3 regions of the Streptomyces sp. NPDC088810 genome follow, and region 1 is predicted to be linked to each of the others. Evidence: riboswitches for the same ligand, from Rfam matches in the RefSeq annotation. Region 1 holds a riboswitch; each other region holds the start of a gene.

The links. Region 1 has a riboswitch for cyclic di-AMP ahead of ACIP4Y_RS11495 (C40 family peptidase). Riboswitches for the same ligand answer to the same signal wherever they lie in the genome.
Region 2: another riboswitch for cyclic di-AMP. It lies ahead of ACIP4Y_RS07425 (peptidoglycan DD-metalloendopeptidase family protein); the one in region 1 lies ahead of ACIP4Y_RS11495 (C40 family peptidase).
Region 3: another riboswitch for cyclic di-AMP. It lies ahead of ACIP4Y_RS24205 (M23 family metallopeptidase); the one in region 1 lies ahead of ACIP4Y_RS11495 (C40 family peptidase).

What each region holds. Positions count from the first base shown of each region.
Region 1 is NZ_JBIVJQ010000003.1:142,093-147,461, forward strand. It holds gene ACIP4Y_RS11470 (DUF397 domain-containing protein) at 1-61, opposite strand, end outside; gene ACIP4Y_RS11475 (helix-turn-helix domain-containing protein) at 71-931, opposite strand; gene ACIP4Y_RS11480 (ATP-binding protein) at 1,145-1,600, shown strand; gene ACIP4Y_RS11485 (LysR family transcriptional regulator) at 1,655-2,578, opposite strand; gene ACIP4Y_RS11490 (LysE family translocator) at 2,663-3,280, shown strand; gene ACIP4Y_RS11495 (C40 family peptidase) at 3,288-3,761, opposite strand; cyclic di-AMP (ydaO/yuaA leader) riboswitch at 3,765-3,997, opposite strand; gene ACIP4Y_RS11500 (hypothetical protein) at 4,339-4,644, opposite strand; gene ACIP4Y_RS11505 (ATP-dependent Clp protease proteolytic subunit) at 4,652-5,287, opposite strand.
Region 2 is NZ_JBIVJQ010000002.1:163,446-168,814, reverse strand. It holds gene ACIP4Y_RS07430 (alpha-galactosidase) at 1-1,850, shown strand, start outside; cyclic di-AMP (ydaO/yuaA leader) riboswitch at 2,119-2,311, shown strand; gene ACIP4Y_RS07425 (peptidoglycan DD-metalloendopeptidase family protein) at 2,317-3,201, shown strand; gene ACIP4Y_RS07420 (SGNH/GDSL hydrolase family protein) at 3,363-4,148, shown strand; gene ACIP4Y_RS07415 (TetR family transcriptional regulator C-terminal domain-containing protein) at 4,244-4,864, opposite strand; gene ACIP4Y_RS07410 (MBL fold metallo-hydrolase) at 5,109-5,369, shown strand, end outside.
Region 3 is NZ_JBIVJQ010000007.1:383,966-389,334, reverse strand. It holds gene ACIP4Y_RS24215 (PrsW family intramembrane metalloprotease) at 1-655, shown strand, start outside; gene ACIP4Y_RS24210 (aldo/keto reductase) at 727-1,671, opposite strand; gene ACIP4Y_RS24205 (M23 family metallopeptidase) at 1,757-2,791, opposite strand; cyclic di-AMP (ydaO/yuaA leader) riboswitch at 2,799-2,967, opposite strand; gene ACIP4Y_RS24200 (PP2C family protein-serine/threonine phosphatase) at 3,212-4,390, opposite strand; tRNA gene ACIP4Y_RS24195 (tRNA-Met) at 4,515-4,588, shown strand; gene ACIP4Y_RS24190 (dihydrofolate reductase family protein) at 4,682-5,369, opposite strand, start outside.

The DNA.
Region 1 (5,369 bases):
GCAGCCAGCGCACGTCGTGCAGGTCGGTACTGGCAGGGACGTTCCGAGGCAGTGCTGACATGGTGCCTCCTTACGCGCCGTCACCTATCCCGGCGATGTAGTCCAACGATTCCTCGGGGGAAAGGGCGTGGAACTGAAGGGTTTTGAAGGCCTCGGAGTAGGCCATGAGGTCTTCTTTCCGTTCCAGGTAGAGGCTACTCGTCAACTGGTCGAGAACAACCACATCCAGATCAGAAGTGCTCGGAAATGAGAAGATAACGAAAGGCCCGGTGAGGCCGACATGCGCTCCCGCGGCGAACGGCAGGACCTGCAGCCGTACCTGGGGCAGGCGGGCCGCCTCCATCAGCCGCTCCAGCTGCCGGGCCATCACCTCCGGACCGCCCACCTCGCGGCGCAGCACCGCCTCGTCCAGTACGGCGCTCAGCACCAGCGGCGGGTCCGAACGGAGCACGTGCTGCCTGGCCAGACGCACCTCCACCAGCGTGTCCAGGCGCTCCTCGTCCAGGTCCTTCACGGCCGCCCGGGTCACCGCGCGGGCGTACTCGGCGGTCTGCAGCAGCCCGGGCACGACCGTGGTCTCCAGGGTGCGCATGGCGCTGGCCTGCGACTCCAGGCTGATGAAATCGCGGTACGTCGGCGGCAGCACCCCGCGGTAGGCGTGCCACCAGCGGTGCCGGCCGCCCGCGTCCTCCGACCCCGCCAGCATCAGCAGCAACTCGCGCAGATGTCTGTCCCGCACCCCGTAGGCGTCGAGCAGTAACCGGAGATCGGCCGGTTTCACACCGCTGGCGCCGGTCTCGATGCGGCTCACCTTCGACTGGTGCCAGCCGACCAGCCGGGCCGCGTCACCGCTCGTGAGCCCGGCGCCGGTACGCAGCGTGCGCAGTTCGGCGCCCAGTTTGCGGCGCCGCACCGCCGGACCGTTCTGCATGGGCTTCTCCTTACTCCTTCCGGGCCGCCCACATACGGTCTCGCGTCGCAGAGTTCACCGCTTCGGGCGACAGATATATGCATATCTTGGTGGATCGCACCCCGTGACCGGCCCGTTGGTGGCAGTCTGGCGAACAAGCACCAGTCCGGGACCGTACTCGAACCCCCCGCCGTCTGTCGGACCGCGGTCCCGTGGGAAAGGGACGACGTCGCCATGGCAGACCACCTGGAAGCATCCGTCACTCTGCCGAGCGATCCCGCCTCGGTCTCCGCCGCCCGCTCCTACGTCGTGGGCACCCTGGCGGAGTGGGGCCTGCCGTCGGACACCGAGACGGCCGACACCGTCCGGCTCATCGTCTCCGAACTCGCCACGAACGCCGTACAGCACACCTTCGGACAGTCACCCACCTTCACGGTCGACATCGCGCTGCACCATGACGAACACCTGCGCATCGGCGTCACGGACAGCCACCCCCGCTTCCCGAAGAGACTGCCCGCCGCCGTCCAGCAGGACAACGGGCGCGGCATGGTCATCATCCGCTGGCTCACCGCCGAGTGCGGCGGCAGACTCCGTATCCGCCCCACCCGCGAGGGCGGCAAGACGGTCTCCATCGAACTTCCCTGGACCATCCCGGCCGCACCGGTCCCGGCGGGCCGGCAGGAGCCGTAGCCCCCGGACGGGCCACGCCGGTGCTGCCAGGCCCTGGTCCTCGGGCCGGCGCGCTCAGCCGCCCGTACGTCTCCCCGCCCGCCCGAACACCCCCCGCAGCAGCGCGCGAAAGGCGTCCGCAGCCGGATTCGTCTCCTCCGCGCGGTACGCCACCGAGATCGTCCGCCGCAGCCGGCCACCCTCCAGCGGCCGCACCCCGACCGGCGTGGTCGCGGTCCGCGCCACCATCTCCGGTACGACCGCCACCCCCAGCCCGGCACTGACCAGCGCGCACACCACGGCATAACCGGGGGTCGGCACCAGCAGCGCCGGCGTGGCACCCGCCTCGGCGAGCAGGGCCTCGATCTGCTGCCGGGCCTGATGGTGCGGCGCCATGCTGATCAGCGGCTGTCCGGCCAGCTCCGCCAGCGGCAGCCGGGACGAGGCACTGCCGAGCGCGTGCCCCGGCGCGGTCACCAGCACCAACTCCTCCACCAGCACCGGCTCCAGCCGCACCGCCGCCGGCACCGGGACGGGCTCGGCCGGGTGGTAGGTGTGGGTGAGCGCCAGGTCCACCTCGCCGGCCGCCACCGCGGTGACCCCGGCCGGCGGGTCGTAGTCCGCCACCGACAGGCGTACGTCGGGATGCGCCCGGCGGAACGCGCTCAGCGCCGGCGGCAGCAGATGCACCCCGGCGGTCGGGAAGGTGCCGAGCCGCAGCGCACCGCCGGTGAGCCCGGTCAGCCGCGCCAGTTCGTGCCGGGCCCGCTCCAGCTCGTCGAGCACCCGCCGGGCGTGCGCCACCAGCACCTCGCCCGCCTCGGTCAGCCGGGCCCCGCGGTGGTGGCGCACCAGCAGCGCCGTGCCCGCCTCCCGCTCCAGCTTGGCCAGCTGCTGGGAGAGGGCGGGCGGCGTGTAGCCGAGCCGGTCGGCGGCCCGGGTGATCGAGCCGGCCTCCGCGACCGCCACGAGCGCGGCGAGCCGGGTCGGGTCGTACATGGGCCCAGCCTAAAGCAGTGCTTAAGGCCGGCCTACTTGATTCCAAATACCTGCTGAAGGCTCTGCCGGGGCAGGCTGGGCGGCATGGACGGACAGCTCATCGCCTTCACCGGGATCGCCGCCGGCCTGGTCGCCATGCCGGGCGCGGACTTCGCCGTGGTCGTACGCAACGCACTCGTCTCGCGCCGGGCCGGAGCGGTCTGCGGGCTCGGTATCGCCGGCGGGCTCCTGGTGCACACCACGCTGGCGGTGGCCGGCGTCGCGGCCGTCCTGGTCGCCGTACCCGCGCTGTTCCGGGGGCTGCAGCTGCTCGGCGGCGCCTATGTGCTGCACCTCGGAGTGCGCGCCCTGTGGACGCTGCGGCGGTCCCCCCGGGCCCTCGAGGAGACCGCGGCCGGAGCCGCCCACCCGCTCCGGCAGGGGTTCGTCACCAACGTGCTCAATCCGAAGGCCTCGCTGACCTTCCTGAGCCTGCTGCCGCAGTTCGTGCCCGCGGGCAGCCCCGCCCTGCCCCGGACCCTGCTGCTCGCGCTGATCGTCTGCGCGCTGGCGCTGGCCTGGTTCCAGCTGGTCGCCCTGCTGGTGGAGCGGCTCGGCAGCCGGCTCCGCCGGCCCCGGGCCGCCCGTGGGCTTCAGGCGGGCACCGGGGTGGCGCTGACGGCGCTGGGAGCGGCCCTGCTGCTGGAGCCGCTCCTGGCCTGACGGCGGGTCAGCTGACCCGGCCGTACCAGACGCTCTTCGTCCAGATCTTCTGGAGCTTCACCACGTCCCCGGTCTTGGGGGCGTGCCAGATCTTGCCGTGGCCGGCGTAGATGCCCACGTGGTAGACGTACGAACCCGAGTGGAAGAAGACCAGGTCGCCCGCCTTGCGGCTTCTGGCGGAGATGTGGTGCGTCTTGTTGTACTGCTGGGCGGCGGTGCGCGGCAGCTTCTTGCCGGCCTTCTTGTAGGAGTAGAGCGTCAGCCCCGAGCAGTCGAACCTGCGCGGTCCGGTCGCTCCCCACGAGTAGGGGGCGCCCTTCTTGGAGGCCGCGACCTTGAGTGCTTTCGTCGCCATGGTCGCGGCGGATGCGTCGGTCGCGAGACCGGGCACCGCGATCGAGCCGCCCACGGCGGCGAGGGTGAGGGCCGAGGCCGTGCCGGCCCGGGCCATCAGCGACGGGACACGATTGAGCGCAGTCATGCGCAACCCTTCGTCAGCCGCCTGTGAAGGATGACCTGTCGGATTCGGGCTGGCGAAGTTGCCCGGCCGCGTTGCCGCGGCTTCACCCCAAGGGCTGCTCGGAGCCTGACGCCCGTCCGTGTGGAACAGACGCACATCCGGTCCGGCGACCCGTCTTGCTTGGGTCCTCCACTCCTGCCGATCCACTCCTGTCGACCGGTCATCCGGGCGGCGGCAGGACTCGGCGTCCGCCCGGACCGCCCCGCCGCGGTGGCGGGGGCTTGTCGTCAGTCAGGGATCTTGACTCACTACTGTCTGAAAATCCCAATGGAATCGGGGATTTGTGGCGTTACTCACCACTCACCCGTTCGGGTGGACACTGCTCTGTTCGAGCCTCCGTCAAGTCCCGGGCGTAGCCCGCGACCTGGGACGAAGCGCCTCCCGGCGGCGCATGGATCCGCGCGCCGCGCAACTCGGGAGGCCCGGAAAACGATCAGCATGTCCACCGGTCGGCGGTACGTCGTTCGGGGCGTTTCATCTCCCGTCCGAACGGCGCGCGTCGACACCCGGGATCCCCCGGGCCGGACGGGTGTCCGCCTCAGCCGACGCCGTCCGGCGGGAGCGCGACGCGAGCGGCCCGGCGCTCACCGTCCAGTACCCGCAACGCCCGTGCCAGCGTGTCCCCGTGCAGCTCCGTCTCGCCCCGCTGGTGCATCAGCGCGAGCGCGTCCCGCAGCTCTGCCGCCTTGCGCACCAGGGCCTGGGCCGCACGCAGCCCGCGGTAGGTGTCCCCGGGCCGGGCCGGGTTGATACGGCCCAGCAGGTCGACGGCCTCCAGGTAACGGTCGATCAACTCGCCCTCGGCCCGGGTCAGCGCGGGCAGTGGCGGAAGGTCCGGCAGCACGGGCGGCTCACCTCGCGTCCGGTGCGCCGGGCGTGTTCCGGCGGCCGGGCACGATGCCGTCCACCAGGCCGTAGGCGACGGCCCCGGCGGCGTCCAGGATCAGGTCACGATCGAGGTCCTCGTGGACCTGCTCGGCCGTGCGCCCCGTGTGCCGGACGAGCATCCGCTCCAGCGTCGCCCGGATGCGGACCAACTCCCCGGCCTGGATGAGCAGGTCGCTGGGCTGGCCGCGCACCGGCTCCGGCAGCCCGGGCTGCTCGATCACCATACGGGCGCCGGGCAGCGCGAACCGTTTGCCCGGGGCGCCGGCCGCGAGCAGCACCGCGGCCGAGGCGTCGGCCCGGCCCAGGCAGTAGGTCGCCACGTCACAGCTGACGTACTGCATCGTGTCGTAGATCGCCGCCATGGCGTCGAAGGAGCCGCCCGGCGAGTTCACGTACAGCGTGATGTCCCGGTCGGGCGCCGCGTGTTCCAGGTACATCAGCTGCGCGGTCACATCGCTCGCCGCCGCGTTGTCCACCGGTGTGCCGAGGAAGACGATCCGGTCCTCGAAGAGCTTCGCGTACGGATCGAGCGTGCGGACGGCGTTCCCGGTGCGCTCGCTGAACTCGGGCAGCACATGGCGGGCGGCCGGTCGGTGCATGGACATACCCCTCCTCATGACGAAGCCCCGGAGGGCTCGACTTCTGTAAAAAATGTACAGGACGTACGTGACGTTATGATGG
Region 2 (5,369 bases), on a different contig from region 1:
GCTTCGTCCGCCCCGCGCTGTCCGTCCGCACCGAGGAGCGGCGCGGTACCGAGTGGCGCTTCGTGTCGTACGACACGGAGGGCGCCGAGCTGCGGCTGCGCTTCGACGACGACGGCGTGGGGATCACGCTGCACTACCGGATGCGCGACGACGTGGTCGAGCGCTGGGTGACCGTGGTGAACGGCGGCCACGCGCGCGTGGAGCTGCTGCGGGCCGACGCGGCCACCTGGACGCTGCCCGACCGCGAGGGCTGGCGGCTGTCCCTGCTGCACGGCCGCTGGGCCGCCGAGTCCCGGCTCACCGCCGCCCCCCTCGGCTACGGCGAGAAGGTCATCGGCAGCCGCCGCGGCCACACCGGCCACCAGCACCTGCCCTGGGTCGCCCTCGACACCGACGCCACCGAGGAGCGCGGCGAGGTCTACGGCTGCGCGCTCGGCTGGTCCGGCTCCTGGCGCATCGCCGTCGCCCAACTCCCCGACGCGCGCGTGCAGATCACCGGCGGCGCCGGCTACGACGACTCGGGCCTGCTGCTCCTCGCGCCCGGGGAGTCGTACACCACCCCGGTCTTCGCGGGCCTGTGGAGCGACGGCGGCTTCGGCGGCGCGAGCCGCGCCTGGCACGCCTACCAGCGCGCCTACGTCATCCCGGACGCCGACCGGGACCGGCCCGTGCTGTTCAACTCCTGGGAGGCCACCTTCTTCGACATCTCCGAGGAGCAGCAGCTCGCGCTCGCCCGCCGGGCCGCCGAGATCGGGATCGAGCTGTTCGTCGTCGACGACGGCTGGTTCGGCGCCCGCACCAGCGACCGCGCCGGCCTCGGCGACTGGACGCCCAACCCCGACCGGTTCCCGCACGGCCTGAAGCCCCTCGCCGACCAGGTGCACGGCCTGGGCATGCAGTTCGGCATCTGGGTCGAGCCCGAGATGGTCAACCCCGACAGCGACCTGTACCGCGCCCACCCCGACTGGGTGCAGTACCAGCCGGGACGAAAGCGGACGGAACTGCGCAACCAGCTCGTTCTCAACCTCGCGCGCGAGGACGTCCAGGAGTACCTCTGGGAGCGGCTGGACACCCTGCTGTCCAGCGCCCCGATCGATTATGTGAAGTGGGACTTCAACCGCTGCTTCACCGACGCCGGCTGGCCCGGGGAGCCGTACCCGCAGCGCCTGTGGGTGGACCACGTCCGCGCCCTGTACGCCCTTCTGGACCGGCTGCGGGCGGCCCATCCGGGTGTCGCCTTCGAGTCCTGCTCGGGCGGCGGCGGCCGGATCGACCTCGGCGTGCTCGGCCGCACCGACCAGGTGTGGACCTCCGACAACACCGACCCGCTGGACCGGCTCGCCATCCAGCACGGCTTCACCCAGATCCACCCCGCGCGCGTGATGGCGGCCTGGGTCACCGACAGCCCCAACACCCAGCTCAACGGGCGGGTCAGCTCACTGCGGTTCCGGTTCGTCAGCGCCATGGCGGGCGTGCTCGGGGTGGGCGGAGACCTGACGGAGTGGAGCGCTCAGGAGCTGGCAGAGGCCCGGCGGTGGGTGGAGCTGTACAAGGAGATCCGCCCGGTCGTGCAGCACGGCGAGCTGTACCGGCTGCGGCCCCCGGCGGGCGGTCTGAGCGCCGTGCAGTACCTCCGGGGCGAGGAGACGGTCGTCCTCGCCTGGCTCCAGGCGCAGAGCCACGGCGAACCGGCCCCGGCGGTGCGGTTGCGCGGGCTCGACCCGACAGCCTCGTACGAATGCCGTGAAACGGGCGAAGTGCACCGAGGTGCCGTACTGCGGCACCACGGGCTGCACACCGGACTGAAGGGTGACCTGGACGCGACGGTTATCCGGCTGCACCGCATCTGAGCCTTCTGTCCGAATTGACCCCTTCATTCCAACTCGGTGTGAAATGAAGGGGCCTAGGAATGGTGTGCGTGAGCAGCGTCATATCCGTGACCGAGCGTCGCGCGTCATGTCCACGTAATGCCCGGGTGTGCAGGGGAAATTGAGGGGGCGAAGGGGCGGGGATGCACCGTGGGTGACCGTGCGTCCCCGCATCCGACCACCCGGAACACGAACAACCGGAATCGGTTGCTTGTGTCGTACGTCCCGCTCGCTTACGTTCGCCACCCAACCGGACGGAACGCCGAATCCTGCCGCCGTCCGGACTCCCCACACATGACCCGTGTCGGCAGGAGCGGGGGACCCACCAGGTACGACTGCCTGTCCCGGTCTCCGCGACAGGCTAGGGGTGCAGCCGTGTGCGCACGGCCGGGCAGCTCCAGCCCGAACCCGACAGCTGACCTCGCAGGCGCCGGAGAGGAACAGCTCCATGCCCGCCAAGGGTAAGCACCGACGCCCCAAGACCCCGCGTTTTTCCCGCTCCCTGGCCGTCGCCGGAACCGGCGGCGCCGCCCTCGCGCTCCCGCTGGTGGGGGCCACCGGAGCGCACGCCGCGACCCCCGCGCAGTCCGTGCCCGAAGCGGCCGTGCAGTCCCTTCCGGACGCGGCCGGGAAGGCCGCCGCCCAGCCGGAGGCGGGCGTGCGCACCTACACCGTGCGCGGCGGCGACTGCCTCGCGAAGATCGCCCAGGAGCAGCACGTCAGCGGCGGCTGGCAGCGGCTCTACGACGACAACCGGCAGGTCGTCGGCGCCGACCCGGCGCTCATCCACCCGGGCCTGAAGCTCAGCCTCGGCGGGCAGGCCGCACCGGCCCGCACCGAGTCCGCCGCGCCGAAGCCCGCCCGGCCGGCCGCCCCGAAGCCCGCCCGGCCGGCCGGGTCCGGCACCGCGCAGACCGCCTCCGCCGGCTACACCCTGCCGGTGGCCGGCGCCACCATCGGCACCGGCTACCACGTCGCCGGCAGCATGTGGTCCAGCGGCTACCACACCGGCGTCGACTTCGTCGTCCCGACCGGCACCCCCCTCAAGGCCGTCGCCGCGGGCACCGTCGTCTCCGCCGGCTGGGGCGGCGCGTACGGCAACCAGGTCGTCCTCAAGCTGAACGACGGCCACTACGCCCAGTACGCCCACCTCTCGCAGCTCTCCGTCTCGGCCGGCCAGACCGTGACCGCGGGCCAGCAGGTCGGCCTGTCCGGCGCCACCGGCAACGTGACCGGACCGCACCTGCACTTCGAGATCCGCACCACGCCGGACTACGGCTCGGACCTGGACCCGGTCGCCTACCTCCGCGCGCACGGCGTTCCCGTCGGCTGACACCCGCCCCCCTGCCCGACGCCGCCTATTCCTGACTTGGCATATTTTTGAGAGTGGCTCATCTCACCGTTCGTCAACCCCGGCCTACGGTCGCGTAGGTCACATCGAAAGGTGAATCATGGTCCGACGTGGCAGACGATTCGAAGAATGACAACGCATCAGTGATCGGGTCGTACGTGGCGGTGGGGGACAGCTTCACCGAGGGCGTCGGCGACCCCGGCCCCGACGGGGCGTTCGTGGGCTGGGCCGACCGCTTCGCGGTACTGCTCGCCGACCGGCGCCCCGAGGGGGACTTCCGGTACACCAACCTCGCCGTGCGGGGGAAGCTGCTGGACCAGATCGTGGCCGACCAGCTCCCGCAGGCCGTCGAACTCGCCCCCGACCTGGTCTCCTTCTGCGCGGGCGGCAACGACATCATCCGCCCCGGCACCGACCCGGACGAGGTCGCCGAGCGCTTCGAACGCGCCGTGGCCCGGCTGACCGAGGCCGTCGGCACCGTTATGGTGACGACCGGCTTCGACACCCGGGGCATGCCCGTGCTCAAGCATCTCCGGGGCAAGATCGCCACCTACAACGGGCACGTCCGGGCCATCGCCGACCGGTACGGCTGTCCCGTCCTCGACCTGTGGTCCCTGAAGTCCGTGCAGGACCGCAGGGCCTGGGACAACGACCGGCTGCACCTCTCGCCCGAGGGTCACACGCGCGTGGCGCTGCGCGCCGGACAGGTCCTCGGCCTGGACGTCCCGGCCGACCCGGAGCAGCCGTGGCCGCCGTTGCCGCCCCGGGGCACCCTGGACGTCCGCCGCGACGACGTCCAGTGGGCCCGCGAGTACCTCGTCCCCTGGATCGGCCGCCGCCTGCGCGGCGAGTCCTCCGGTGACCACGTCACCGCCAAGGGCACCCTCTCCCCGGACGACATCAAGCTGCGCATCGCCTCGGTGGCCTGACCCGGCGAACCGCGCCCCGCCGCCTGCGTGGGCGGGCGGGGCGCGGTCGGGTCAGTGGCCCGGGGTGGCCGGCGTGCACGGTGCGGCCCGTGTGCTCACCGTGCCCGTTCGGTCAACGTCTTCCGGTCCAGGCCCAGTTCCCGGGCAAGGGCGTCGTCCACCCACTCCTGTGCGCGGGAGCGCGCCACCGCGCCCGGGTACGACGTCAGCTGCACCGCCAGGCCGTCCAGCAGCGCGGTCAGCCGCAGTGCCGTGCCGGCCGGGTCCGCGCAGGCGAACTCACCGGCCGCCACGCCCTCGGCGATGACCTCCGCGATCGCCGCCTTCCACTGCTTGTCCAGCTCCCGGGTGACCTCCCGCAGCGCCGGCTCGCGCAGGGCGACGGCCCAGCCCTCGATCCACAGCCGCCAGCCCTTGGCCTGCCCGGTCGGCGCGTACCAGCGCACCGCGGCCCGCAGCCGGCGCAGCGCGGTGGTCCGCCGGTCCACCACCTTGCGCAGGCGCGCGAGGTCGTCCTCGGCCGCGTACGCGAACGCGGCGGCGACCAGCTTCTCCTTCGTGGAGAAGTGGTACAGCACCAGCGCGTTGCTCACCCCGAGGGCCGCGGCCACGTCGGCGATCCGCACCGCCGCCACGCCCCGCGCCTCGATCTGCCCGATGGCTGCCCGCAGCAGCTCCTCCCGCCGCTCGGCCACGCTCAACCGCACTCTTGCCACGCGCTCACCCTAGTCGTAGTCGATCGCAGGTGAGCGTCACCGGTCGCAAACGATCCCGTCCCCTCGGCCTCCGCGCCACCATCCCCAGCCGCCCGGCCCGGAGTTGACCACCACCTCAGGGCCTCGACGGCCCGACGGGCGTGGAACGGATCCTCACCGGCGGCCGGGGCCTGCCCCTGCCTGCCCGGACTGTCGGAGGGGCCGACCATAATGGAGGGCCTCACCCACTCCACCGGGAGGTACCGTGACCGGTTTGCGTTCTCCGAGCTCCGGGCTCCGCGCGCTGCGGCCCGCGGCCTTCGGCGCGGACCCGGGCGGTGAGCGCCTGGCACGCATCCGCCGCTCGCCCCACTTCAGGAACGGTGTCTTCCAGAACCCCGGCGGCCCCGCCCGCACCCGCCCCTCCGGCTCCACGATGGACCTCGCGAAGGTGTTCCTGGACAAGGACACCCGGCCGTTGCGCGCCCCCGGAGGCACCGTCCCGGTGCACCCCACCACCTTCGCC
Region 3 (5,369 bases), on a different contig from region 1:
GTCCCCGTTCGCGCACCCCCTGTTCACCGTGCTCACCGGCATCGGCTTCGGTATCGCCGCGCTGTCCGCCGAGCGGCAGCATCTGCGGCGGATCCTGCTGCCGCTCTGCGGCCTGCTGCTCGCGATGGGCATGCACGCCTTCTGGAACGGCTCCTCCACCTTCGGCGAGTACGGCTTCTTCGCCGTCTACGGCGCCTTCATGGTGCCCGCGTTCGCGCTGCTGACCTGGCTGGCGATCTGGACCCGGCAGCGGGAGCTGCGCACCGTGCGGGCGGAGCTGCCGGCGTACGTGCTGGCCGGCTGGCTGGGGCCGGCCGAGCCGTTCGCGCTCGGGTCGATGCGGGCGCGGCGGATGGCCCGGGACTACGCCCGGCACCACCACGGGCGCCCGGCGGCGCGGGAGGTCGCCCGGTACGAGGCGGACGCCACCGCGCTGGCCTTCCTGCGGCACCGGGGGCGGGCGGGGAAGGCCGGCCCCGACTTCGTCGTACGGGAGCAGGAGCTGCTGGACGAGCTGTGGAAGCGCAGGCACGTGGCCCGGCCGGCCCTGGAGTACGCGAGCAGGGCCTCCGTACCGGCGCCGGCGCACTGGGGAGCGGCGCCGTACGGCTATCCGGCGATGCCGTACGCCGCGTACAACCCGTACCGGACGTAGCCGCCGGGGCTGCCGGGGGTGCGGCACCGCCGGAGCGGGGGATCAGCCCGGCATGAGCCAAACGACAGGCCCTAGGCGGAGGCCTGAGTCAGCCGGTCCACCTCGGCGTCCGTGAGCTTCAGCTCCGCCACCCCGACCAGCGCCGGCAGCTGTTCCACCGTCCGTGCCGAGGCGATCGGGGCCGTGATCGTCGGCTGGGCGGCGAGCCAGGCCAGGGCGACGGTGGCGACCGGGGCCTCGTGGGCGGCGGCGATCTCGTCCAGGGCCGCCAGGACCTTCCGGCCGCGCTCGGTGTCGGCGTACTTCTGGGCGCCGCCGGCGCGGGCGCTGTCGACGGTCGTACCGGGCCGGTACTTGCCGGTGAGGAAGCCCGAGGCGAGGGAGAAGTACGGGACGGCGGCCAGGCCCTCGCGGGCGGCGAGGTCCTGCAGCGGGCCCTCGTAGGTGTCCCGGGAGACCAGGTTGTAGTGCGGCTGGAGGGCGACGTAGCGGGCGAGGCCCTCGCGGTCGGAGAACTCCAGGGAGGCCTGGAGGCGCTCGGGGGTGATGTTGGAGGCGGCGATCTGCCGGACCTTGCCCGCCTTCACCAGCCCGTCCAGCGCTCCGATGATCTCCTCGACCGGCACCTGGGGCTGGTCGAAGTGGGTGTAGTAGAGGTCGATGTAGTCGGTGTCCAGGCGGCGCAGGGAGGCGTCGGCCGCGGCCTTGATGTTGGCGGCGGACAGCCCCTGGTACTCCGGGTGCTGGCTGACCTTGGTCGCGATGACGACGTCGGAGCGGTTGCCGCGGGCGTTGACCCACTTGCCGATGATCGTCTCCGACTCGCCGCCCTGGTTGCCCTCGACCCAGGCGGAGTAGGCGTCGGCGGTGTCGATGAAGTTGCCGCCGGCCGCCGTGTAGGCGTCGAGGACGGCGAAGGAGGCCTGTTCGTCCGCGGTCCAGCCGAAGACGTTGCCGCCCAGGGAGAGCGGGAAGACCTCGAGATCGGAAGAGCCCAGTTTACGAAGTGACGTCATACGACAGGTCAACGCCGGCGGGGGAAGACCGCATCCCGCCGCCGGCGTCAATTTCCCGCAAAGTGTCCCGCGCGGGGCGGGGGCGTCAGGGGGTGAGGCCCTTGCCGCGCAGCCACGCCATGGGGTCGATCCCGGTGGCCTGGCCGCCGGGGTGGACCTCCAGGTGCAGGTGCGGGCCGGTGACGTTGCCGGTGGCGCCGACGCGGCCGATGACCTCGCCGGTGGAGACCTTCTGGCCGGCCGTGACGTTGATCGAGGACTGGTGGCAGAACCACAGCTCGGTGCCGTCGTCGAGGGTGAGGATGGTGCGGTAGCCGTAGGAGCCGGCCCAGCCCGCCTCGGTGATCGTGCCGCTGTGGACGGCCTTGATCAGGGAGCCGGTGGGGGCGGCGAAGTCCAGACCGGTGTGGTAGCCGGAGGACCACATCGAGCCGGCCTGGCCGAAGGTCGAGGTGATCGTGTACGAGGAGGTCGGCAGCGTGTACTGCTTGGCCAGCCGGGCCAGCCGCGCCTCCTCGGCCTTCTTCTCGGCGGCGGCCTCCGCCTTCTCCTTGGCCGCGGCGGCCTTGGCGGCGGCTTCCTTCTCGGCCCGGGCGGCGGCGTCGGCGGCCTGCTTCTCGGCGGCGGCGAGCGCGACGGCGGTGGCCTTGCTGTCGGCCTGGCCCTGCTGCTGCTCGGCCTGGGCCATGATCCGGTTGCGCAGGGCCTCGCCCGCGTCGGTGCCGTCCTCGCTGTCGGCGGTGGCCACACCGACGCTGCTGAGCGTGGTGGTGGCCTCGGCGGCCGGGGCGTCGCCGGAGCCTTCCTCGAAGAGGGAGCCGACGGAGGGCAGGTCCGGCAGGGAGATGGAGACCGGCGGCTTGCCGGTGTTGGCGCTGGCCATGCCGCCCGCGCCGACCGCGGCCATGACGCCGACGCCGAGGACGGTGGAGCTGCGCGCGAAGCCGCCGCGCTGTTTGGCGACGCGGTGCCGGCCGCGGACCGGGGCGACGGATTCCTCGGTCGGGTTCCACTCCTCCCAGGAGCCCTCCTCGGCGCGGTAGGAACCGTAACCGAAGGTCTCGGTCTCGCGCTGAGCCGGTATGAACGGGGCTTCTGGGGCAGGCCGGTTGGACGCCACGCAGGCGTACTCCTTTCCTTCCTCCGCCTACCGGGTTAGCTGACGGGTTCGGAGCAGGAAGGTCTCCTACGCGCGTAAACCGGTCGTGGACTCCATGAGTTCACGACGGCATCCGCGTGATTCACCCCAAGGTGGTGGTTCCCCGGTTCCCTTGCGGGATTCGGCGCGTGCGCACGGAGCCGCCTCTGGTGACGGCTGGGACGACCGCGCTGCGTTATCGAACGTTAATAGACTTGCCAGTCACTTTCCAAGCCGTTCGGCTTGATCGTTCACGCTTTTGCCGGTGCAGCTATCGCCCACTACCCCGCCAAAACGGGCGAGTTGACCTGACCTCGGAAGAGTTCAGGAGTCACTTCGGGTTTTGATGGCGACTCAGATGTTATGCGTACGCGCTCGCCCGGTCACCTTCGGTGACGACCGTCAGGGCCGCCGCACGGCGAGCAGCGCCATGTCGTCGGTCATGCCGCCGCCGCAGTGCCGGCGCACCTCCGCGGCGAGCCGGCCGAGCAGTGCGGCCGGGCCCGGGAAGGTGCGCCCGGCGAGCCGCCGCTCGGGGTCGTAGAACCGGCCGTGGGCGTCCCGGGCCTCCGAGAGGCCGTCGGTGTGGAAGAGCAGGGTGGCGCCGCTCGGGAAGCAGGCCTCGGTGGCCCGGTCCGGCCACAGGCCCAGGTCGCCCATGCCGAGCGGCAGCGCGGGTTCGGCGGGAGTCAGGGTGCGCAGGGTGCCGTCGGCGTGCAGCAGCAGCGGCGGCGGGTGGCCGCGGTTGACGATCCGTACGAGGCCCTCGCCGTGCGGGAGCTCGGCGAGGACCGCGGTGGTGAACCCCTCGAACGCGTCGATCCCGTCGCGCCGGGTGCCCTCGCGGGCCAGCGCCCGCTCCAGCCGCTCGGCCACCTGCTCCAGCGTGGCCTCCTGCTCGGCCGCCTCCCGGAACGCGCCGATCACCACGGCGACGGCGGCCACCGCGCCCATGCCCTTGCCGCGCACGTCCCCGACGACCAGCCGGACGCCGTGCGGGCTGTCCTGCACCGCGTACAGGTCGCCGCCGATGAACGCGTCCTGGCGTGCGGCCTCGTAGCAGGCGGCGATCTCGAAGCCGCCGATCCGTGCGTCGGGCTCGGGCAGGACGGCCCGCTGGGCGGCCTCGGCGATCTCCCGGGCGGAGGCGAGCTGCCGGTCGCCGCGCCGGACCACCCGGTTGATGACGGCGGCCAGCAGGGCGACCGTGGCCACGGTGACCACGTCGGTGACGGTGCCCACGGTCGGGTGGGCACCGGCGTCGGTGTGCACGGCGTAGGCGGCGGCGAGGGACGCCAGGCCGGTGAGGACGGTGGTGCGCAGCGCGGACAGGGGGGCGGCGGCCAGCGGGGCGGCGGTGAAGAAAGGGACCGGAGTGAAGTCCTCCGGGGTGAGCAGGCCGTACAGGACCCCGCAGACGACGAGGAGCCCGGGCAGCGCACGGGCCGAGCCTGATCCCGGGCGGCGGCGGACACGCGCCGGCGCGGGCTCGGCACCGAGCCCCGGGTCGGGCACGGGATCGCCGGGGAGCCGGTCTCCCGCCCTGGCGTACGGGCTCTCCTCCACCTTTCCAGGGCGCACCGCGTGTCTCCCACATGTCCGACGTGCCTCCAGGTTTCCGGGCCCCGGGACACCGGGCGACCCCGGTGGACCGAAAGGGGTGTGCGAGTGGTCCCGCGCATGGCGTACACTGGAGTCACAACGACGCGGGGTGGAGCAGCTCGGTAGCTCGCTGGGCTCATAACCCAGAGGTCGCAGGTTCAAATCCTGTCCCCGCTACTGAAGACTCAGGGCCCGGAATCCACTGGATTCCGGGCCCTGAGTGTTTCCGGTACCCGTCCACCGTGCAGCCCACGGCGGACGGGCCGGCGCTCACAGCAAGTGAGCGTTCGGCGCCTTGGCGAGTTCCGCCAGTTCGGGAAGCACGACGACCTGCGCACCCCCGGCGACGAGAACCCCCGTCCCGTCGGCCGCGTGGACGAACGTGTCGGGTTCACGCCACGCGGTGACGACCCTCCGCACCCCCGCCCGCAGAATCAGCTCCGCACAGGGCGCCGGCCGGGACGCACGCCGGGCGCAGGGCTCCAGGCTGCTGTACACGGTCGCGGCAGCCACCCGCGGATCGGCCGGATCGATCTTCGCGAGCGCCGCCTCCTCCGCGTGCACCACAGGATCGGCTCCCTCACGCGAATACCCGCGCGCCAGCTCCGTACCGTCGGCGGCCACCACCACCGCACCGACACTGAACGCCGTCTCCGAGGGCGGGCACTGCGCGGCCAGCTCGCAGGCGGTGCGCAGCCAGTGGCGGTCCGCGGCGGTGGGCAGCGGGCCGGTGCCGGGGGCCGTCGGCACGTACCGCATGAGCACGACGTCCTCGATCCGGCGGGTGTCGAGCAGGCGCAGCCGTCCCCGCTGGTAGGTCCCCGGCCCGAACATGCGGGGCGCCGCGGGATCGCCGACGAACAGCGGGGCGAGGACGAGCTGGAGCTCGTCGGCGAGGCCCTGCTGGAGGAGCTGGGTGTGGACCGTGCCGCCGCCCTCGACCATCAGGCGTCCGACC